DNA from 4 places in the Bradyrhizobium yuanmingense genome. Region 3 is predicted to be linked to each of the others. Evidence: predicted binding sites of a transcription regulator. Region 3 holds the regulator's gene; each other region holds the start of a gene.

What was found. Region 3 encodes PhoB, which activates phosphate uptake and scavenging genes when phosphate is short. Its sites were predicted from a motif close to TGTCATNNANCTGTCAT; they were not measured.
Region 1: a site for PhoB is predicted at 2,900-2,916, ahead of N2605_RS28840 (YdcH family protein). Genes of this name have one in related genera too.
Region 2: a site for PhoB is predicted at 3,340-3,356, ahead of phnF (phosphonate metabolism transcriptional regulator PhnF). Genes of this name have one in related genera too.
Region 4: a site for PhoB is predicted at 2,409-2,425, ahead of N2605_RS35705 (DUF2794 domain-containing protein). Genes of this name have one in related genera too.

What each region holds. Positions count from the first base shown of each region.
Region 1 is NZ_CP104173.1:6,234,644-6,240,440, forward strand. It holds gene N2605_RS28830 (EAL domain-containing protein) at 1-1,156, opposite strand, end outside; gene N2605_RS28835 (NAD(P)/FAD-dependent oxidoreductase) at 1,359-2,483, shown strand; gene N2605_RS28840 (YdcH family protein) at 2,630-2,812, opposite strand; gene N2605_RS28845 (YdcH family protein) at 3,143-3,349, shown strand; gene N2605_RS28850 (hypothetical protein) at 3,478-3,696, shown strand; gene N2605_RS28855 (hypothetical protein) at 3,719-3,970, shown strand; gene N2605_RS28860 (GGDEF domain-containing protein) at 3,972-4,679, opposite strand; gene purE (5-(carboxyamino)imidazole ribonucleotide mutase) at 4,822-5,310, shown strand; gene N2605_RS28870 (5-(carboxyamino)imidazole ribonucleotide synthase) at 5,307-5,797, shown strand, end outside.
Region 2 is NZ_CP104173.1:413,856-419,652, forward strand. It holds gene phnD (phosphonate ABC transporter substrate-binding protein) at 1-632, shown strand, start outside; gene phnE (phosphonate ABC transporter, permease protein PhnE) at 700-1,587, shown strand; gene phnE (phosphonate ABC transporter, permease protein PhnE) at 1,584-2,438, shown strand; gene phnF (phosphonate metabolism transcriptional regulator PhnF) at 2,575-3,306, opposite strand; gene phnG (phosphonate C-P lyase system protein PhnG) at 3,426-3,890, shown strand; gene phnH (phosphonate C-P lyase system protein PhnH) at 3,895-4,503, shown strand; gene N2605_RS01935 (carbon-phosphorus lyase complex subunit) at 4,508-5,611, shown strand; gene N2605_RS01940 (alpha-D-ribose 1-methylphosphonate 5-phosphate C-P-lyase PhnJ) at 5,608-5,797, shown strand, end outside.
Region 3 is NZ_CP104173.1:7,008,819-7,014,615, reverse strand. It holds gene pstS (phosphate ABC transporter substrate-binding protein PstS) at 1-60, shown strand, start outside; gene pstC (phosphate ABC transporter permease subunit PstC) at 196-1,185, shown strand; gene pstA (phosphate ABC transporter permease PstA) at 1,190-2,035, shown strand; gene pstB (phosphate ABC transporter ATP-binding protein PstB) at 2,032-2,853, shown strand; gene phoU (phosphate signaling complex protein PhoU) at 2,865-3,581, shown strand; gene phoB (phosphate regulon transcriptional regulator PhoB) at 3,604-4,311, shown strand; gene N2605_RS32545 (GcrA family cell cycle regulator) at 4,611-5,123, opposite strand; gene N2605_RS32540 (aspartate aminotransferase family protein) at 5,583-5,797, shown strand, end outside.
Region 4 is NZ_CP104173.1:7,692,812-7,698,608, reverse strand. It holds gene N2605_RS35715 (Bax inhibitor-1/YccA family protein) at 272-1,063, shown strand; gene N2605_RS35710 (GNAT family N-acetyltransferase) at 1,314-1,844, shown strand; gene N2605_RS35705 (DUF2794 domain-containing protein) at 1,975-2,346, opposite strand; gene N2605_RS35700 (DUF1223 domain-containing protein) at 2,877-3,653, opposite strand; gene acnA (aconitate hydratase AcnA) at 3,885-5,797, opposite strand, start outside.

The DNA of each region.
Region 1 (5,797 bases), 770 kb from region 3:
AGATGTCGGACGCGGTCAGGCCGGTGGCTTCCTCGCGCCTGCGGTTGAGGATCGTCTCCGCGCTGCGGTTGGCGAGCAGATAGCGGCCGTCCTTGACCTGCTCCACGATCAGCGCAACCGGGATGTTGTCGACCACGAGCTCGAGGAACTTCTTGGTGCTCTCCAGCTCCTGCGACAGCGAGCGGCGGTCGGTGATGTCCTCGAACAGGATGAGCAGAAATTCGGGCTTGTTGCTCTCGTTGCGGACCACGATCCGGATCGAGGCGACCATGCGCCGCGCGCCGGCACGATCCACCTCGAACTCATTGCGGTGCTGGCCATCCGGCGAATTGAGCGCGGCCTGGTCAGCGGCCTCGATGCTGGCCGCCGAGGCCGACGCAAACAGCTCCCGTGCATTCCTGCCGACGGCGAAGTCCCGCGACAATCCCCAGAACTTCTCATAGGCGCTGTTGGCGAAGATGTAGCAGCCGTCCTCGATGTTCTTGGCCGCCACGCAGGCCGGCACATGATCGAGCACCGATTCCAGGAACTGCTTGGTGGAGGCGAGCTGCCGCGACAGGTTGCGCTGCTCGGTGACGTCGAGATGGGTCGCCACCGAGCCGCCGTTCGGCAACACGAAATACTTCACCAGGATAGCCCGTCCGTCCGGCAGTTCCGTGGTCAGGCCATTGGCGCTCGATGCCTTCCGGTAAAATTCGTCATCGGTGACGCCGAGCACTCCGCGCTCGCGGCGCAGCCTCAGGATGTCGCAACCGGTCATGTTGGGCCGGAGGTCGGATCGCGTCAGGCCATAGATCTCGAGATAGCGGTCATTGCAGAAGATGACGCGGCGCTGCGCATCCGTCATCACCACGCCCTGGTTGAGGTTGTTCATGGCGGAGGAGATGAAGGCGTTGCGACGCAGCTGCAAACGGCTGGACCGGCGCAGCGAGGAATGGATCCACAGCCCGATCGCGGCGAGGAACGAGCAGACCACGATGCCCGCGATGAGGGCTTCCCAGATCACGCCGGGATCAAGCCTGGTGAGATCGCCCGGAACGGCAAGGCTGTCCGATGCCGCAAAGGCGCGCGCAGGCGCGCCCGTAACGGCCAGGCATAGGAGGGCGTGCACAGCAATCCAAAGCGTGCTGCCCACGTGCCAGTTCTTCTCAGCCATCAGCCACCCGCGATTTCAACGTCGGATTGTCTGGCTTCGCGGGTTTGGATCGGGTAAACGCCTGTGGGCACAACAGAATAATGTGACATAAAATGCGGCAATTGCCCTGACATGATAAACGACTTCTTAACGGAAGCCCCGCCTGCGCCGCCGCATCCGGACCGTGCGCCACCGGTGCTTCCAACTGGTATCCTGCACAACCATGGATAGGGTCGATTGCGTCGTCATCGGAGCCGGCGTGGTCGGGCTCGCGGTGGCCCGGAAGCTCGCCCAGGCCGGGCGCGAGGTGATCGTGCTGGAGGAAGCCGAGGCGATCGGCACCGTCACCTCCTCGCGCAACAGCGAGGTGATCCATGCCGGCATCTACTACCGGGCCGGGAGCTGGATGGCGCGCATGTGCGTGGCAGGCAAGCACGCGCTGTACCGCTACTGCGCCGAGCGCGGCATCCCGCACAAAAATTGCGGCAAGCTGATCGTCGCGACCAGCCCGAAGGAGACCGAGAAGCTGCAATCGATCAAGGCGCATGCCGAGGCCAACGGCGTGCTCGACATGCAGCTGCTCTCGGGCGAGGCCGCACGCGCGCTGGAGCCGGCGCTCGCCTGCGACGCCGCGCTGCTGTCACCGTCGACGGGCATCATCGACAGCCATTCCTACATGCTCTCACTGCGCGGCGAAGCCGAGGACGCCGGCGCAGCTTTCGCGTTTCACACCCCGCTGATCCGTGCCAAGGCGGCGGCCGGCCTCATCGAGATCGATGCCGGCGGCGAGGCACCGATGACGCTGCAATGCAACCTCCTCGTCAACGCCGCGGGGCTGTCGGCAACGCATGTGGCGCGCAACATCGACGGCATGCCGCTGGACCGGATTCCGCCGGCCTATCTCGCCAAGGGAAACTACTTCAGCTGCAACGCCAAGGCGCCGTTCTCGCGTCTGATCTATCCGGTGCCGGAGCCCGGCGGCCTCGGGGTGCACTTGACGCTGGACATGGCAGGACAGGCGCGCTTCGGGCCTGACGTCGAATGGATCGAGACGATCGACTACGAGGTCGATCCGTCACGCGCCGAGCGCTTCTATCCCGCGATCCGCAAATACTGGCCGACGCTGCCTGACGGCGCGCTGATGCCGAGCTATTCGGGCATCCGCCCGAAGATCGTGCCGCCGGCCGTGGCCACGCAGGATTTCTTGATGCAGGGCCCGCGCGATCACGGCGTTGCAGGCCTGATCAATCTGTTCGGCATCGAATCGCCGGGACTGACGTCCTCGCTCGCGATCGCCGATCACGTCGCCGAGCTCGCAGATATCGACAGTGTTTCGAGAAGCGGATAAGTGTGCGCGTCGAGAGCCACGGGTCCAAGCAAGAATGAGCGCCGCACAACCGTGTTGCACGGTACACACCTTGCAGCAGGGATGAGCACGGATGCTCTCATCCCTGCGTGAAGGACGTGATCAACTCTACACTGTCACGGGGGTTACTAGTGGAGCGTGTCGCCAGATTGCTTCAGACGCTCGATCTGGTCCTTGACCATCAACTTCCGGCGCTTCAACTCAACAATTTGCAGGTCGTCTGTTGAAAGGTGCACGAGAGCTTCGTGCAATTCGTTTTCGAGAAGTTTGTGCTTCCGTTCCAATTCAACGAGATGTGCCTGAATTGTCATTCGAAACCTCCTCGGTAGGGTTGAACCTTTAGGATTCGATCCGGACAACCAAGTCTACATCACCGATTCGTCCTGTCGATGGGTATCCGTCGTTGCAGCGTCATTTTTGAAAGTTCATATGTAACGAAGCGTGACTAAGGGAACCACGCCGGAAAAATCCATGATATCAATACGCCCACGCACCGCCGCAGCTCCCTGCAGAAATATGTTGCTGGAGATCGGGGACGAGGGATCGCAGATCGCTTGCGATCACGCGGCGCAAGGACGATAATTTCCACAGGGCATCCACAGCCCGGATCTCACGCCTATCGGTTTTCGGCCACCGCAGACATGACCAATGAAGATGAGCGTGAGCTCGAAGCCGAGCTCACCCGGTTGCAGCAGGAACACCGAGATCTCGATGCGGCGATCGATGCATTGCATCAATCGCCCGCCCCCGACCTGTTGCGGTTACAGCGCCTGAAGAAGCGCAAGCTGTTGTTGCGCGACCGCATCGCGTTCATCGAAGACCAGATCACCCCCGACATCATCGCCTGACCGTGAGCCGGTCTTGCGCGGCGCCCCGCCGCTTCCGAATCCGCTTGACTCAATAAGAACAAAATAGGAACATTCGCGGGCGCCCCACCTCAGAGAACGCTCAAGGACAACACACGAGGACAACGCAGATGTCGGCAACCGCCCTTTTCGACAACAGCCATTACGAACAGGCCTGCGATCAGGCGATCGCGATGTGCGACGGCAATCTGCGCAGCACCATCAAGGCGCTGATCATGGCCAACGAATATCTGGAAGCCGAGCTGGAGGAATTGCAGGCGGCGATTTCAGCCGGCTGCATTCCGGAGATCTCGCGCAGCAAGATGCGGAGCAAGAGCAGCGCCGCATAATCTTCAACCTTGGAGCAACGCCATGTCGGATGTGACCTATTACGTTGCAATGCCCTTCTTGATCGATGACGACGGATCACCCGTCGCAGGCGCTGCAGAGGAGTGTCAGTCCTCGACGGCGGCGCTGCGACGCGCAGAGATGCTGGCGCGCGGCGCCGGCCATATCGGCGCGATCGCGTTCAGCCGCAGCGGCGATCCCATGACCGGCGAATTCGGCGACGCGACGCTGCTGCGCAAGTTCGGCAACGTGCCGGAAGATCTTGCCACCCTCTAGACTAGCGCTCGCCGCCGACCAGCCTGATCCGCGGCTCGTGCCGGCGGCTCGCCTTGCGCACATACATGGCGGCATCCGCCTCCTCCAGGGCGCGGCCTGCAGCGGATTGCGGACCGAGCAGCGCGACGCCGGCCGAGGCGCCCGCGGCCACGTGCTGGCCGCGAAAAACGAATGACAATTCGTCGATCGCCTGCTCCAAGGCCGCAGCCTTGACCTTCGCATCGGTCTCGCTGAGATTCCAGAGCAGCAGCGCGAACTCGTCGCCCCCGAGCCGGCCGACCACGTCGGAGGCGCGGACCTGTCGCGTCAGCGTGGCGACAATCGCCTTGAGCACCTCATCGCCGGCGGCATGACCGAAGGAATCGTTGATCGGCTTCAGCCGATCGACGTCGAGCACGATCAGCGCCCCGCTGGCGCGGTAGCGCTTCATATAGGCGATGGCGCGCGCGAGCTCGCGCTCGAAACCGCGCCGGTTGGGAATCCCGAGCAGGAAATCGGTATCGGCGGCCGCCTCGAGCTCCGAGATCCGCAGCAGGGCCGCCTTGAGCTTGCTCCTGAGGCCGCGGATGATCGCCTTGCCGTCATCGGCAGCCGGCGCTCTGCGCAAGGCCGGTTTGGCCGCGCGGCTCGAAACGGCTTTGGATCGGGCGGCGCTCATGTTCCGGCCCTTTCTGGCCTTCGCAGGGCTCGCCCTTTTCGGTTTCTTCATGGGCATCCTGCTCAATGAAGGCTTGCGGGGATTCACCAAGACAGGATAGTGGATTCCCTTCTCCTTGCCACCGCCTTGCGAGCCGCCGGCCGGAATCATTAATCTGGCCTATCTCTCTGTTTTTCTGGGCACAATTGACGTCATGACCGCGCCGATCGCCATCATCATGGGAAGCCAGTCGGACTGGGACACGATGCGGCACGCCGCCGACACGCTTGACGCGCTCGGCATTGCTGCCGACAGCCGCATCGTCTCGGCCCACCGCACGCCCGACCGGCTGTTCGCATTCGCCAAGGGTGCCAAGGCCGCAGGTTACAAGATTATCATCGCCGGCGCCGGTGGCGCGGCCCATCTGCCCGGCATGGCGGCGGCGCTGACGGAACTTCCCGTCTTCGGCGTTCCCGTCGAATCCAAGACGCTCAAGGGCGTCGATTCGCTCTATTCGATCGTCCAGATGCCCGCGGGCATTCCGGTCGGCACCCTCGCCATCGGCAAGGCCGGCGCGATCAATGCCGCGCTGCTGGCAGCGGCCGTGTTGGCATTGTCCGACCCGGCCCTGTCGGATCGCCTCGCCGCCTGGCGCAAGGCCCAGACCGAGGCGGTCGCCGAGCGGCCGGAGGACAAGGCGTGACGGACACCAGGCACGTGAAGCTGAAGCCCGGTGACACCATCGGAATCCTCGGCGGCGGACAATTGGGCCGGATGCTGGCCATGGCCGCGGCGCGACTCGGCCTGCGCTGCCAGGTGTTCTCGCCCGATCCGGATTCGCCGGCCTTCGACGTCGTGCTGAACGCGACCTGCGCCGAATATGCCGACGTCGAGGCGCTCGAATTGTTCGCGCATGATGTCGACGTCATCACCTACGAATTCGAGAACGTGCCGGCGGCAGCCGCGCTGGTATTGGACGCGCGCCGCCCGGTGCTGCCCAACCGCAAGATCCTCGAGACGACCCAAGACCGGCTCGCCGAGAAGGATTTCGTGACGAAGCTCGGGATCGGCACTGCCGCCTACGCCGACGTCACCTCCGTCTCCTCGCTGCGCGAGGCGATCGCCAGGATCGGCCTTCCAGCGGTGCTGAAAACCCGCCGCTTCGGCTATGACGGCAAGGGCCAGGCCAT
Region 2 (5,797 bases), 1.2 Mb from region 3:
CGTCCTACGCGCGTGCCTACATCATTGGCGCGAAGGTCGAACCGTTCGCGATCGAGGTGAACGGCGACGGCACCAAAGGCTATTACTCGGTTCTCTATGTCAAAAGCGATTCGAGCTACAAGGACATCAAGGACCTGCAAGGCAAGAACCTCTGCCTCGTCGATCCCAACTCGACTTCCGGCAACAACGTGCCGCGTTTCGCGATGAACAAGATGGGCATAGACCCGGAGAAGTTCTTCGCCAAGGTGGTCTACTCGGGGAGCCATGAAAACGCGGTGATCGGGCTTTCCCAGGGCACCTGCGACGCGGCGTTCAACTGGTGGAACGACGAGAAGGAATCGAACCTGCTCCGGATGGAACGGAAGGGCATGGCGAAGGCCGCGGATTTCAAGATCATCATGAAGTCCGAGCAGATCGTGAACTCGCCGATGGCCTATCTCAGCAGCCTGCCTGACGACCTCAAGGCGGCGATTAAGAAAGCAGTGCTGGAAATTGCGGTGAAGGACAAGGCGGCTTTCGACAAGATTTACGAGGGGAAGCAATTGCCCTACGTCGAGGTCGACCACAAGGCGTATGACGCCGTGATCGAACTGACCAAGTTTGTCGACAGCATTCGCAAGCAGAAATCCTGAGGGAAACGAAGGGTTGGACAAGTCGGGCAGATCGCAAGATCTGCCCGTCGGCTCTCGCGAACATCCCATGCGAACAGCAGTTCCCGAATTTCCGGAAGCCAGGCTGCGTGAGCTTGGCGATCGCTATGCGGCCGCAATTGCCGCCAAGCGCCGCCGCGTATGGCTCGGTGCCGCCGTCCTGATCGCCGTTGCCATTGCCGCGGGCTGGATGGGCGAGGTCAGTCTCGGAAATTTTGTCGAGAATTTCTGGCGCTTCCCGGCCTATTTCCTCAGCATCGCACCCAAATTTTCGTTCGCGACCGCATGGAGCGATTTGGCGGAGTGGCTGTGGGGATTGCCGCGCTGGGCACGGCTTCTCGGGGATACGTTGCTGATAGCCTATATGGGCACCCTCTCGGGTGCGCTGTGCGGTTTTGCGCTTTGCTTCCTCGCCTCGGCCAATCTCGTGAAATCAGGAACGACTGTTTTCGTCACCCGGCGCGTTCTGGAGTTTTTCAGGACCGTGCCGGAGATCGTGTTTGCCCTGATCTTCGTGCTGGCCTTTGGTCTCGGGCCGCTGCCGGGCGTTCTGGCGATTGCAATCCATACCGCCGGAGCGTTGGGCAAGCAATTCGCCGAGGTTGTCGAGAACATCGACAGCAAGCCGGTCGAAGGGGTGGCGGCAAGCGGGGGCAGCTGGGTTCAGGTTGTTCGGTTCGGCGCGTTGCCTCAGGTCCTCTCGAACTTCGTGAGCTATGCCTTGCTCAGGTTCGAGATCAACGTGCGTGGCGCGGCCGTGATGGGCTTCGTCGGCGCCGGCGGGATCGGCCAGGATCTGATCGAGGCGGTTCGCAAGTTCTACTTCACCGACGTCAGCGCCATCCTGCTGCTCATCGTCCTTACCGTCATGTTGATCGACTTCCTGACGGAACGGTTGCGACACCGCCTGCTCGGGCTGGAGGGAAGCACCCGATGAGCTCCTTCAGTTTTGAAAACCGGACCGGCATTGCCGAACGGTATCCCGACGTCTTCCGGACCGATTGGTGGCAGCGGGGAAGGATCGCAATACTCGTCGGCGGGACGGTCGGGCTGTTCCTGTTCGGGATCGTCCAGCTCGATATTCCCTTTAATCGGCTCTCCCAGGGCATGGTCAGGCTGGGCGAATTCGTCCAGCTCATGTTGCCGCCCAGCCCGGGTTCTTGGGCGGAGGTTCTGAAATATCTGCATGCGCTCGGAGAGACGGTGTCGATCGCGTTTCTCGGCACCCTTGGCGGCGCGCTGCTCGCGCTGCCGGTATCCCTGCTGGCGGCGCGCAACGTGGTTGCAAACCGGATCATCCGCCTATTGACGCGTCGTGGCCTCGATACCATCCGGGGGGTCGACACTTTGATCTGGGCACTGATCTGGGTCGGCGTCGTGGGGCTGGGGCCGTTTGCCGGCATCCTGGCCGTGATCTGCAGCGATTTCGGAACGTTCGGCAAGCTGTTCTCGGAAGCGATCGAGGTCGCCGACAAGAACCCCGCGGAAGGCGTTCGGTCATCGGGCGGCAACCATCTCCACAGCGTCCGCTTCGGATTGCTGCCGCAGGTATTCCCGGTCTTGCTGAGCCAGGTGCTCTACTATTTCGAGTCGAATACGCGATCGGCGACGATCATCGGAATCGTTGGCGCTGGCGGCATTGGCCTTCAGCTTGCCGAACAGATCCGGGTGCTGGAATGGCAGAAGGTATCGTTTCTGATCCTGCTGATCCTGGTAACTGTATCGTCGATCGACTGGATTTCCGGCAAGCTGCGCTTCGCGATCATCGGCAAGCGGACGGTCGCCTAACGTCGTGCTGCAGTCTTATCCGTTCCGATTGGATCGGAACGGAGCTCTGATTTTTGTTTTGACGCGTTTTCTCGACGCAAATCGTTTCCACCCCGGATCAAGTCCGAGGGCAGGCTTCGCTGGAAAACGCTCTGATCTAAGCGTTCTCCACCAAAAACTCCACCCGCTCTGCCGCAAAGCGCGAGTGCTTCGTCACCAGCGGCTTGCCCATGAGATCATGGTCGGTGGCGTCGACCACCAGGATCGGCCGCCCCAGCGCCAGGTCGAGCCGTGCGGCGTCGCTCGCGTCGACGATCCCCGCGGTGATTCGCGTCGCACCGCGGCGATAGTCGCGCACGCCAAAATGCTCCAGCAGCTTCGTCATCGAGCGCGTTGCCGCGAACACGGCGCCCGCCTCCGGAAACCGCTCCGCCGATAGCCAGGTGGTGGAAACACAGATCGGCGTGCGGTCGGCGAGGCGAATCGCCTCGATCCGCACCAGCGGCGCGCCGGTCTTCAATCCCAGCTCTCGTGCGAGCTCGCGCGTCGCAACGTCATCGGTCGCCTCGATCAGCCGGCCATGCGGTTCGCGGCCATCGGCGCCGACGATCTCGGAGAAGCGCGTGCGCGAGCGCAAGGGATAAGCGAGCTTTTGCGCCTCGACATAGGTTCCGCTGCCGCGCTCGGCGCGCACCAGGCCGCGCTCGGCGAGGGCTGCCAACGCGCGCCGCACGGTGTGGCGGTTGACGCGATAGGTTTCGGCGATCTCCATCTCGCCCGGCAATTTGTCGCCGGCCGCAAAGCGGCCGTCGGCGATGCCGCGCTCGATGCCATCGGCCACGAGGCGCCATAGCGCGACGCCCGAGGAGGCTGTGTCCTGCATGCTCATGTCGCGGGAAACCTACTCCAGAAATCACAGCATTGTCACGAAACAGTCATGGCGCGTCCGTATGAAGTTGTCTATTATCATAGACAACTTCGACGCGGCAAGTTCTGTCAAAAAGCTCGGTGGACCAGGTGACCCAGCACAACGACCAGCAAGCCCAGCGCAAGGCCGCAATGGCGGTGCTGGCGCACGCGGAGGCGGGCGAGATCGCCGCTCGCCTCCGCAACTTGTCTCTCCCGGATCACCACGATCTGCGCACGCCGGAGAACGGCCTCGTCATGCTGCGCGGCCGGGTCGGCGGCGACGGCGCGCCGTTCAATCTCGGCGAAGCCACGGTGTCGCGCGCCGCGGTGCGGCTTGCGAGCGGCGAGGTCGGGTTCGGCTACACGCTCGGCCGCGACCGTGAGAAGGCGCGGCTGATCGCGCTGTGCGATGCGCTGGTGCAGTCCCGCGATTTCGGCGGCGCGGTGGAGCGCGACGTTATCGCGCCGTTGCGCGAGCAGCTTATGGTCAGGCGCAAGCAGGCGGCGGCAGCGGCCGCCGCAACGAAGGTTGATTTCTACACCATGGTGCGCGGTGAGGGGTGAGATCATGACCACGATTGCGGAACTGCCGCCGGGTTTCGCCGACAAGGTGCTGTCGGCGCAATCGACCTTTCGCTCGGTCATGGACGCCATGGCGCGGCCGGGCTCGGTCCAGCGCATCGTGCCGATGGCGGGCGCGCCAGGGCCGATGATGCGCGGCACCGCAGCGATCGCGCTGACGCTGTTCGATCACGACACGCCGCTCTGGCTCGATGCGCGGATGGCGGAAAGCTCGGACGTGACGAAGTGGCTGAAGTTCCACACCGGCGCGCCGGTCGTGCAGGATTCGTCGATCGCTTCCTTCGCGCTCATCAGTGACGGCGGCGCCTTGCCTGCGCTCGAGCGCTTCGCGTTCGGCACCAGCGAGTATCCGGACCGTTCGACCACGGTGGTCATCCAGGTCGACAGCCTCGCCGCCGGGCGCAGCTTCGAACTGCGCGGCCCCGGCATTGACGGTGTCGCCACGCTGCAGGCGTCGATCAAGCCTTTCGACCTGTTCGAGCGCCTGCATATCAACGAGGCGCTGTTTCCGCGCGGCATCGATGTGGTGCTGGTCGCCGATGACGCTGTGGTCGCGATCCCCCGCACCACGCGAATAGTGAGCAAGGGAAGCTAGAAGCATGTATGTCGCAGTCAAAGGCGGCGAACGCGCCATCGAGAACGCCCATCGCCTGCTCGCGCATAAGCGGCGCGGCGACCAGAGCGTTGCGGAAATCACGCTCGACCAGATCTCGGAGCAGCTCGGCCTGGCCGTCGATCGCGTCATGAGCGAAGGCTCGCTCTATGACCGCGAGCTCGCGTCGCTTGCGATCAAGCAGGCGCGCGGCGATTTAATCGAGGCGATCTTCCTGGTTCGCGCCTTCCGCGCCACGCTGCCGCGCTTCGGTGCCAGCGAGCCGGTCGACACCGGCACCATGCGGGTGCAGCGGCGGGTGTCGGCGACCTTCAAGGACATTCCCGGCGGCCAGATCCTGGGGCCGACCTTCGACTACACGCACCGCCTGCTCGATCCATCGCTCGCCCAAGGTTTTGTGCCGGAGAGGCCGGCTGCGGCCGAAGCCTCCACCGCGCCGACGCCGCGCGTGACAGACATTCTCGGGCGCGACGGGCTGATCGAATCATCGCCGGAAGCCGAGGACGGCGCCAGCGTCGGCGATCTCACCCGCGAGCCGCTGAATTTCCCCGCGGACCGTGATTTGCGCCTGCAAAACCTCGCGCGCGGTGACGAAGGCTTTCTGCTCGCGATGGGCTATTCCACCCAGCGCGGCTACGGCCGCAACCATCCCTTCGTCGGCGAGATCCGCTTCGGCGAGGTCGAGGTCGAATTCGTCGCGGAAGACGTCGGCTTCGCCGTGCCGCTCGGTGCGATCGAGCTCACCGAGTGCCAGATGGTCAACCAGTTCAAGGGCTCGGCGACCGAGGCGCCGTGCTTCACCCGCGGCTATGGCCTCGCCTTCGGCCAGAGCGAACGCAAGACCATGTCGATGGCGCTGGTCGACCGCGCATTGCGCGCCCGTGAGCTCGGCGAGGAGGCGCTCGCACCGGCGCAGGACGAGGAGTTCGTGATGTCGCATTCGGACAACGTCCAGGCGACCGGCTTCGTCGAGCACCTGAAGCTGCCGCACTATGTCGACTTCCAGTCCGAGCTCGGCCTGCTCCGAAAGCTGCGTCAGGAGTTCGCCGATGCCAATGCGCCCGATGCCATGAAGGAGGCCGCGGAATGAACGCGCCCGCCTACAATTTCGCCTATCTCGACGAGCAGACCAAGCGCATGATCCGCCGCGCGATCCTGAAGGCGATCGCCATCCCCGGCTATCAGGTGCCGTTCGCCAGCCGGGAAATGCCGATGCCCTATGGCTGGGGCACCGGCGGCGTGCAGGTCACGGCCGCGATCCTGGGGCCGCAGGACG
Region 3 (5,797 bases):
ATGCCGGACAGCGTCGTCCAGCAGATCGAGAAGACCTGGGCTGCCGAGATCAAGAGCTAAGGCGCTATATGTGTCCCGGACACGGTTCCGGGGCGCTGCAAGATCTCCGCTCCGGATCGGCCTCCTGCCGCATCCGGAGCGCGCCACCAACAACAAGCGTACATAAAACGGGTATAGGGGATCGGCGTGGCTGAGATGGCTGTTGAGAGCAATGTGATTGATGCTGCCGGTCCATATGATCGCGCCAAGGCCTTGAGCGCGTTCAAGCTCGGCGACGTCACCTTCTACTGGATCACGCGGTTGTCCGCGATCTCGGTGCTGCTGATTCTCGGCGGCATCATCATCTCGCTGATCGTCGGCGCCTTCCCGGCGATCCAGGAGTTCGGCATCTCCTTCCTGTGGACGCAGCGCTGGGCGCCCTCGGCCGATCCGCCGGTGCTCGGCGCGCTCGGGCCGATCTACGGCACGCTCGTCACCTCCTTCATCGCGATGCTGATCGCCATTCCCGTCGGTCTCGGCATTGCGATCTTCCTCACCGAGCTCTGCCCGCAATGGCTGCGGCGCCCGATCGGCATGGCGGTTGAGCTGCTCGCCGGCATCCCCTCGATCATCTACGGCATGTGGGGCTTCTTCGTGCTCGGCCCGTTCCTGGCCAACACCTTCCAGCCTTTCATGATCAGGGTGTTCGACGGCGTCCCCGTGCTGGGCGCGATCTTCGCAGGGCCCCCGTCCTATCTCAGCCTGTTCAACGCCGCGCTGATCCTCGCCATCATGGTGCTGCCCTTCATCACCTCGATTTCGGTCGACGTGTTCAAGACGGTGCCGCCGGTGCTGAAGGAAGCCGCCTACGGCGTCGGCTGCACCACCTGGGAGGTCGTCCGCAGCGTGGTGATCCCCTACACCCGCGTCGGCATCATCGGAGGCGTCATGCTGGCGCTGGGCCGGGCGCTCGGCGAGACCATGGCGGTGACCTTCATCATCGGCAACTCGTTCCGGATCTCCTCGTCGATCTTCGCGCCGGGCACGACGATTTCGGCGGCGATCGCCTCCGAATTTGCCGAGAGCGACGGCCTGCACCAGTCCGGCCTGATCCTGCTCGGCCTCCTGCTGTTCGTGCTGACGTTCTTCGTGCTCGCTGCCGCCCGTTTGATGCTGCTGCGCCTCGAAACCAAGGCCGGGAAGTGAAGCCATGAACCCGATCTATTCGCGCCGCCGCCGCTGGGACATCGTCATTCGCGGCCTCTGCATCGCAGCCGCCGCCTTCGGCGTCACCTGGCTCGCGCTCATCCTGGTCACGCTGCTCTACAACGGCCTGGCCGGGCTCAACCTCCAGGTCTTCACAGCTGACACGCCGCCGCCCGGATCGACCGAGGGCGGCCTGCGCAACGCCATCGTCGGCTCGTTGATCATGACCGTGATCGGCGTCGGAATCGGCGCGCCGCTCGGCCTGTTCGCCGGCACCTATCTCGCCGAGTACGGCCGCAACGACAAGCTGACCTCGGTGATCCGCTTCATCAACGACATTCTCCTGTCGGCACCCTCGATCATCATCGGCCTCTTCATCTATGGCGCGGTGGTGGTGCCGATGCGCGGCTTCTCGGCGATTGCGGGCGCGCTGGCGCTTGCCGTCATCGTGATCCCGGTCGTCGTGCGCACCACCGAAGACATGCTACTGCTGGTGCCGAATCCGTTGCGCGAAGCTGCCAGCGCGCTCGGCCTGCCGCGCTCGCTGGTGATCAAGCGCATCGCCTATCGTGCCGCGCGCTCCGGCCTCATCACCGGCGTGCTGCTGGCGACCGCCCGCGTCGCCGGCGAGACCGCGCCGCTGTTGTTCACGGCGCTGTCGAACCAGTTCTTCAGCCTCGGCCTGAACAAGACGATGGCGAACCTGCCTGTCACCATCAACAACTTCGTGCAGAGCCCCTACGAGTATTGGAAGCAACTCGCCTGGAGCGGCGCGCTGTTGATCACCCTGACCGTGCTTGCCCTTAACATTGGCGCGCGCATCCTTGGCGCCGAGAGGACTGCAAAATGAGTGAAATGTCTGTTTCCGTCAGCGCACCGTCCGTTCATCCCGGCTCGCAGCCCCTGCCCGAGGCGCCCGCCAAGGTCACGGCGCGCAACCTCAACTTCTACTACGGCGACCACCACGCGCTGAAGAACATCAACCTGGCGCTCGGCACCAACCGCGTCACGGCGTTCATCGGCCCGTCCGGCTGCGGCAAGTCCACCCTGCTGCGCATCTTCAACCGGATGTACGATCTCTATCCGGGCCAGCGCGCCGACGGTCAGCTGTTGCTCGACCATACCAACATCCTCGACCCCAAGCTCGACCTCAACCTACTCCGCGCCCGGGTCGGCATGGTGTTCCAGAAGCCGACGCCGTTCCCGATGACGATCTACGAGAACATCGCCTTCGGCATTCGTCTCTACGAGAAGATCTCCAAGTCCGAGATGGACGACCGCGTCGAGAAGGCGCTGCGCGGTGGCGCGCTGTGGAACGAGGTCAAGGACAAGCTCAATGCCTCCGGCCTGTCGCTCTCCGGCGGCCAGCAGCAGCGCCTCTGCATCGCCCGCACCGTCGCGGTGCGGCCCGAGGTGATCCTGTTTGACGAGCCCTGCTCGGCGCTCGACCCGATCTCGACCGCCAAGGTCGAGGAGCTGATCCAGGAATTGTCCGAGAACTACACGATCGCGATCGTCACCCACAACATGCAGCAGGCGGCGCGCGTTTCCGACAAGACCGCCTTCATGTATCTCGGCGAGTTGATCGAGTTCGACGACACCAGCAAGATCTTCACGTCGCCGAGCGATCGGCGCACGCAGGATTACATCACCGGCCGGTTCGGCTGAGGAGACGGAACATGGGTTCTGAACATACCGTAAAGGCTTTCGACAGCGACCTTCAGGAGCTCACCCGCCTGGTCGCCGAGATGGGCGGCATCGCCGAGCGCATGATCGTCGATTCCGTCGACGCGCTGATCCGCCGCGACGTCGCGCTCGGCCAGCGCGTCGTCGCCACCGACGTCGAGCTCGACGCGCTGCAGAAGCGCATCGAGGAGCGCGCCGTGCTCACCATCGCCCGCCGCCAGCCGATGGCCGTCGACCTGCGCGAGATCGTCGGCGCGATGCGCGTTGCGACCGATCTCGAGCGCATCGGCGATCTCGCCAAGAACATGGGCAAGCGCGTCGCGGCGCTGGAGACGGATTTCCATCCGCTCAAGCTGTTCCGCGGCCTGGAGCACATGACCGACCTCGTGCAGCAGCAGGTCAAGTCGGTACTGGACGCCTATGCCGCGCACGACCTGCCGGCGGCGATGGCGGTGTGGAAGGGCGACGAAGAAGTCGACGCCATCTGCACCTCGCTGTTCCGCGAGCTCCTCACCTACATGATGGAGGATCCGCGCAACATCTCGTTCTGCATCCACCTGATGTTCTGTGCCAAGAACATCGAGCGGATCGGCGACCACGCCACCAACATCGCCGAGACCGTGTTCTACATGATCGAGGGCCAGGCGATCACCGACAAGCGGCCGAAGGGCGACATGACGACCTTCGCCACGACGGTGCCGAACACCTGACGACTTAAGGAGCTACGACCACATGGGCGCACGCATTATGGTGGTTGAGGACGAGGAAGCTCTCACCGAGCTTCTTCGCTACAACCTCGAAGGCGACGGCTATGACGTCGAGACGGTGATGCGCGGCGATGACGCCGACACCCGCCTCAAGGAGCACATTCCCGATCTGATCGTGCTCGACTGGATGCTGCCGGGCCTGTCAGGCATCGAGCTGTGCCGGCGGCTTCGGACCCGCCCCGAGACCAAGCAGCTGCCGATCATCATGCTCACCGCGCGCGGCGAGGAGAGCGAACGGGTGCGCGGGCTCGCGACCGGCGCGGATGATTATATCGTCAAGCCGTTCTCGGTGCCGGAGCTGCTTGCGCGCGTGAAGGGCCTGCTCAGGCGTGCGAGTCCCGAGCGCCTCGCCACCGTGCTCGCCTATGGCGATATCGAGCTCGACCGCGACAAGCGCCGCGTGGCGCGCTCGGGCCGGCCGATCGATCTCGGTCCGACCGAATATCGCCTGCTGGAGTTCTTCCTGGAGCATCCCGGCCGCGTGTTCTCGCGCGAGCAGCTGCTCGACAGCGTCTGGGGCCGCGACATCTACATCGACGAGCGCACCGTCGACGTGCATATCGGCCGCCTGCGCAAGCTGCTCAATCTCGGCCGCGAGCAGGACCCGATCCGCACCGTCCGCGGCGCCGGCTACGCGCTGGACGATCGCTTCGCGAAGGCTGAGCAGACGTAAGGCGCCAGCGACAGCTGGTTTGGCGAACTGCGGCGCCGATCTCGGCCGTCATCCCGGGGCGCGCGCAGCGTGAGCCCGGGATCTCAGCGCGAGCGCTTGCGCTCTTCGCGATTAGCCACAGGACGTGGTTTGGCGAAGACTCGGAGTGACCATCTCGCGCAACGATTGCGCCCCGCGGTTACGGATCCCGCATTCGCGGGGATGACACCGGGCGATTGGGAGCCGTCATCGTATGACGGCTGCAGTCTTGGCGATCAAGCTTGGCGATCAAAGCTTGGCGATCAGGGAATTCCGCAAGCTCACCGCGTGCCCGGTTTCGGTGCTGCGCGACGGCGATCCGCTGCGGGCTGATAGGCCACGCGCGAATGCTGGGCACAATAGGGCAGGCCGGAGAGCGCCTTGCCGCCGCAGAAGAAGAAATCCGGGCTCGAGGGATCGCCGACCGGCCAGTGGCAGGTCGCCTCGTTCAATTCCAGCAGCGACAGCCGCTGGCTCATCGGCACCACGTTGTCGTAGGTAACCGGCTCGGCTTCCAACTCGACCTCGAAGGCCTGCGCCAACGCGGTGTTGCCGCGCGCGACGGGGCGGGTCACCCGCATCATATGCTGCGCGGGCCGTGCCTTGCGCGGCCGCGGCGCTGCCGATGAAGGGCTCTTGGCGCGGCCGGACAGGCCGAGCCGGTGCACCTTGCCGATCACGGCATTGCGGGTCACATTGCCGAGCTCCGCCGCGATCTGGCTGGCCGAAAGTCCGGCCTCCCAGAGCTTCTTCAGCTGCTCGACGCGATCATCGGACCAGGTCAAAACCGTCATTGCACCCTTTCCCTCGCTGCGCGCCTGCCATCCTGGGGCCTTCGCAGCGAATGCTTTAGCCTTGAAAAACCCGTGCCGTCAGAATCCCTTAAGGCTCGCCGGGCGCGCTCAAGACGCCCGAACGTTTACGCCGGTACATGAGGACTTCTGGGATCAGAACTGCTGCACGAGATGTCGTATCTGACAGTCCAAACGCTACAATATGGCGTGACTCCCGCGCAAGAGTCCGCCGACTCGCTTCCACATGTTCCGTGGTGAAAAACCCGCAAAATCGGCACCGCAAGACTACGGAATCAGCGTTTCGCGAGGCTTTCCGGGCGGCATTGACACCCGTCTTGCCAGGCATAAGATAGTGCCACGTGCCGCCCTTAAAAGGCGGCACGTTTCGTTTTCCGGGGCCGGTCGATGGTGCGTCGCGCAATGCATGCCTCACACCGTCCGCAACATTCAAGTGACGTCATGACTAACAGCGCAGCGCCGCATTTGCTCCCCGTTTTCGCCAGGGCCGACCTCGGTTTCGAGCGCGGCGAAGGCTGCTGGCTGATCGCGACCAACGGCGATCGCTATCTCGATTTCACCTCGGGTGTCGCGGTGAATGCGCTCGGCCATGTCCATCCCGCGCTGGTCAAGGCGTTGCAGGAGCAGGCGACCAAGCTCTGGCACATGTCGAACCT
Region 4 (5,797 bases), 680 kb from region 3:
GCGGCGGATCGGGCTGCCCGGAATCGGCCCGGTTTCGGCGATTAACCACGCTACCGGTCAGCTTCGCGTCAGGATTGACGCCGAGGGCGACATTCAGCCGCGCGTGGAAGGTTGCGGCGAATGTGTTAGTTTCCCACATATCGGATGGGTTCGGAGCCCCGATTGTGAGCCAAAATTCAGTCGGCTGGCAGCGGTCTCCGAGATAGAATTTGACGAACCGGCGGCATGGCGACCCTCGTGCCGGACCGGACCAACCAACGGGAATTCGACCATGTCGGACCTAGACCGTAACTACGCTTCTCCTTTCGGCAGGGCCGCCGGGCGTGTTGACGCCGCGACGGTCGATGCCGGCCTGCGCGCCTATATGCTGCGCATCTACAACTACATGAGCATTGGCCTGGCCATCACCGGCCTTGCCGCGCTCGGCGTCTACATGGCCGCCGTGACCGACGTTCCGACGGCGGACGCCGTCCGCGTCGGCAAGGTGTTCCTGACACCGTTCGGCTACGCCATGTTCGTCAGCCCCCTGAAGTGGCTGTTCATCCTGGCGCCGCTCGCGATGGTGTTCGTGATCTCGGCGGGCATCAACCGTCTGGCACCCTCGACCGCCCAGATCCTGTTCTGGGTGTTCGCGGCGCTGATGGGCATCTCGCTGTCGTCGATCTTCCTGGTGTTCACGCACACCTCGATCGTGCGGGTGTTCTTCATCACCGCGGCGACCTTCGGTGCGCTGAGCCTCTACGGCTACACCACCAAGCGTGACCTGACCGGCATGGGCTCGTTCCTGTTCATGGGCCTGATCGGCATCGTTCTCGCCAGCCTGGTGAACCTGTTCCTGGCCAGCTCGATGCTGCAGTTCATCGTGTCGGTGGTCGGCGTGCTGGTGTTCTCGGGCCTGACCGCCTGGGATACCCAGCGGCTGAAGAACGACTACATCTACGGCTATGCCTCGGCCGGCGGTGACGTCGCAGAGCGTTCGGCCATCACCGGCGCACTGTCGCTGTACCTGAACTTCATCAACCTGTTCACGCTGCTGCTGCAGCTCCTCGGCCAGCGCGAGTAAGCTCTGAGACGAGAGAACGGACACGAACCCCGGCCGAAAGGCCGGGGTTTTTGTTTGGAGGGTACGGCCTCTCCCCGTCATTGCGAGGAGCTCGCGACAAAATTGCGCAGCAATTTTGCGCCGATGCGACGACGCAATCCAGAGCCCCTCCGCAGATGCATTTCTGGATTGCTTCGCTGCGCTCGCAATGACGGGTGTGGAGGCAGCGCAGCCTCTTCCGGCCCCTCAGGGAACGCTCTATCCTTCCCCCATGTCCGCACCCGATATCAGGCCCACCACCGAGGCCGACCTCCCCGCCGTCACCGCCATCTACCAGCAGGCCGTCCGCGAGGGCACGGCGACGTTCGAGCTGGAGCCGCCCGACCTCTCGGAAATGACGCGCCGCTATCGCGCGCTGATCGACGGCGGCTATCCCTATTTCGTCGCCATGCTGGACGGCCGCGTGGCCGGCTATGCCTATGCCGGCGCCTACCGGCCGCGGCCCGCCTATCGCTTCACGGTGGAGAACTCGATCTATCTCGATCCGTCCTTCCACCGCCGCGGCGTCGGCTCAATGCTGCTGGAACGGCTGATCGTCGAATGCGAAGCGCGCGGCTTTCGCCAGATGATCGCTGTCATCGGCGATTCCGCCAATGCCGGGTCGATCGGCGTGCACACAAGGTGCGGCTTCAAGATGATCGGCACGCATCCCAGTGTCGGGCTGAAATTCGGCCGCTGGCTGGACACCGTGATGATGCAGCGCGACCTCGGCGAGGGCGCAAGCACGGTGCCGGGGAAGTAGTTCATCCGTCATTCCGGGGCGATGCACAGCATCGAACCCGGAATCCATTGAACGGCAGGGGCGGTGGAGGGAGGGATGGATTCCGGGCTAGCGACTTCGTCGCGCCCCGGAATGACGATCGATGGTTCGGCTAAACCACCGCCAATTTGCGATCGATCACCAGCAGCACCCGCTCGAGCTCGTGGCCGCGACGCAGGATCAGGCCGGTCGCCGAGATCACGCTGTACATGCCCTGTTTGCGCGCCAGGCGCGGGTCCTTCTCGATGCGATAGATCGGCACTTCCGAGGCGCGGCGATAGACCGAGAACACGGCGCGGTCCTTCAGGAAGTCGATGGCATAGTCGCGCCATTCGCCGTCGGCGACCATGCGGCCGTAGAGATTGAGAATCCGGTGCAGCTCGAGCCGGTTGAACGTCACCCGGTTCGGCTGCGCAAGCGCCGCGGCAGGACGCGCCGCCGCGCGCTGCTCGCTCGGGTCGGCATCCTCCGACGTCAGACTCATGGGAAGCGCCTCCTCATCGCACGGCTACCCGCGTCCGCCAAGATCGTCCCGGAACCGCGTTCGTGACAATTGCATGATTGCGCCAACCGTTCCGCATCGCAAGGGGCTCGACCCATCGAATCGGCGTCGCATCAGGGCACACGCAAGGGTGGAACTCCGTCGCGGCAAACCGTCACGGGATCGTTAGCAGGAATCATAGTATCGCCGCTTTTCCGCCAACCGCCTGCCGCCCTGCACTGCGAAAAGGGTGACGTGCGTTGACCCGGTCCTTTCGGTTCCGGATTCCTCAGCCCCCAGCCCCCCGGGGTCGAACAGGATCGGGTCTGTACGCACGACAAGGAGGGCCAACGCAAGTTGGTCCTTTTTTGTTTGTGCCGAGATGCTTCCGGGTCCGCCGTCATTCCCGGGCGCGCGAAGCGCGAGCCCGGAATCCATTTACCATCACACAAGCTGAGAAATGGATTCCGGGTTCGCGCCAAGAGGCGCGCCCCGGAATGACGAGCATCAATTGCTGAGACGTTCTGCCTGCTTCAATGCAGCGACGTGTAGGCCGCACCCAGCATCGGGCCCGGCCTCTCGCGGCTGCCGTCCTGGACGTAGACCACCGCGCCGTCGACGCCGTCGCGCGTGAGGTTCTCGATCGGCACCGTCCAGCTCTCCGGACGGCCGGTCCAGTCGCCGACCTTGAGCAGGCTGCGCACCACGTTGTGATAGGTGACCTGCTGTCCCTTGTTCTCGCCGCGGGTGATCGCGATCGGCACCGACTTCGCGATCGAGCAGATCCAGACCTCGCCGCGCGAGACCGTGGGCTCCTTGCTTGCGGCTACCGACACGTTGATCTGCTTGCCCGAGAGCGACATCGTCACCGGCACGCTCATCACGCCAGTGCCCTTGTCGGTCTTGCCGATCGCGTTCTCGATGCCGGTGCGATCGCTGCCGATGACATGGGTGGAGCCGTTGACCACGACCTGCGGCGTGTAGACCTCGCGGTCGCCGCGCATGCGCGAATAGGCACGCTGCCGTGCAGAGAAGCGCGAATCCGCCAGCGTGTCCTTCCAGCCGAGATAGTCCCAATAATCGATCGGCATGCTCAGCGCGATGACCGAGGGGTCCTTGGAGAGATCGCCGATGATCTGGTCGGCGGGCGGGCAGGAGGAGCAGCCCTGCGAGGTGAACAATTCGACGACGGCGCGGGGTTCAGCTTCGGCAGGACGAATGACGGCGATGATCGCACATATGCCGAGAGCTCCCGACCAGAGGGCGCCGGACCAACGTGGAATCAGATGGGAAGCCGTCATTGTCGTCATGTCGAACGCCGCACACCGTTGCTCTCAGGGGGAAATCTTATCGCCGGATGGTCACCGTAGTCTTACGGGGCGCGGTACATTCATCCATCCGGGCCACCGTCCAAAGGGAGGTTTTCCGCCGGGCGGGCCCATCTGAAGCGTACCGCAAACGCGCGAAGGCGGCCTTTGATAGGCCGCCTTCGTTAAGGCTTCTACTCACTTCGCAGTGAGCCATCATTCACAAATCCGCGTTTACGCCGCGAGCTTGCGCAGCACGTAGTGCAGGATGCCGCCGTTGCGGTAGTAGTCGAGCTCGTCCAGCGTATCGATGCGGCAGAGCAGCGAAACGCGCTGCAGCGAACCGTCGCCGGAGACGATCTCCGCGGTCAGCTTCTGGCGCGGCTTGAGGTCGCCGACGAGGCCGCGGATGGTCACCTTCTCGTCGCCCTTCAGCCCAAGCGACTGCCAGGAGGTGCCTTCCTCGAAGGTCAGCGGCAGCACGCCCATGCCGACCAGGTTGGAGCGGTGGATGCGCTCGAAGCTCTGGCAGATCACGGCGCGCACGCCGAGCAGGCGCGTGCCCTTGGCGGCCCAGTCGCGCGAGGAGCCGTTGCCATACTCGGCACCGGCGAACACCACCAGCGGCACCTTCTCTTCCTGGTACTTCATCGCGGCGTCGTAGATCGACATCTGCTCGCCGTCGGGCCAGTGCTTGGTCAGGCCGCCCTCGGGGATGTTTCCGTCCGCGCCCTTCAGCATGAAGTTCTTGATGCGGATGTTGGCGAAGGTGCCGCGCATCATCACTTCATGGTTGCCGCGACGCGTGCCGTACTGGTTGAAGTCGGCCGGACGCACCTGGTGCTCGCTGAGATATTTGCCGGCGGGCGAGGTGAGCTTGATCGAGCCGGCCGGCGAGATGTGGTCGGTGGTGATCTTGTCGCCGAACATGGCGAGGATGCGCGCCTCGACGATGTCGGTGACCGGCTCCGGCTCCTTCTTCATGCCTTCGAAGTAGGGCGGGTTCTGCACATAGGTCGAAGACATGTTCCAGCGATAGGTCTCACTCTCGACTGTCTTGATCTTGCGCCAGTTGGTGTCGCCCTTGAACACGTCGGCATACTTCTTCTTGAAGATCGACGCGGTCACGAACTTCTTCATGAAGGCGTTGATCTCCTTGGTCGTCGGCCAGATGTCCTTCAGGTACACCGGCTTGCCGTCCTTGCCCTCGCCGAGCGGCTCGGTGGCGAGGTTCTTGGTGACGCTGCCCGCGAGCGCGTAGGCGACCACCAGCGGCGGCGAGGCCAGGTAGTTCGCCTGCACATCCGGCGAAACGCGGCCTTCGAAGTTGCGGTTGCCGGAGAGCACGGCGGCCGCGACGACGCCGTTGTCGTTGATCGACTTCGAGATCTCCTCAGGCAGCGGACCGGAATTGCCGATGCAGGTGGTGCAGCCGAAGCCGACCAGGTTGAATCCGACTTTGTCGAGATCGGGCTGCAGACCGGAATTGGCGAGATATTCCGCGACCACCTGGCTGCCCGGCGCGAGCGAGGTCTTCACCCACGGCTTGGCCTTGAGGCCCTTCGCAGCCGCATTGCGCGCGAGCAGGCCGGCACCGATGAGCACGCTCGGGTTCGAGGTGTTGGTGCAGGAGGTGATCGCAGCGATCACGACGTCGCCATGGCCGATGTCGAAGTTCTTGCCGTCGACGGGGAAACGCTTGGCCGGCTCCTCGGCCTTCTTGTACTCGCTGGCAAGCGCGAGCGAGAAGCCGTCCGCGACGGTCGGCAGCGCGATGCGGCCTTCGGGACGCTTCGGGCCGGCCATCGACGGCACGACGTCGCCGAGGTCGAGGGTCAGCGTTTCCGTGAACACGGGGTCGGGCGACTTGGCCGTGCGGAACAGGCCCTGCGCCTTGGCATAGGCCTGCACCAGCGCGACGCGGGCCGAGGCACGGCCGGAGGTCTTGAGATAATCGAGCGCGGCGGCATCGACCGGGAAGAAGCCGCAGGTCGCGCCGTATTCGGGCGCCATGTTGGCGATCGTCGCCTTGTCGGCGACCGAGAGGTGGTCGAGGCCGGGGCCGAAGAACTCGACGAACTTGCCGACCACGCCAAGCTTGCGCAGCATCTGCGTCACGGTGAGCACGAGGTCGGTCGCGGTGACGC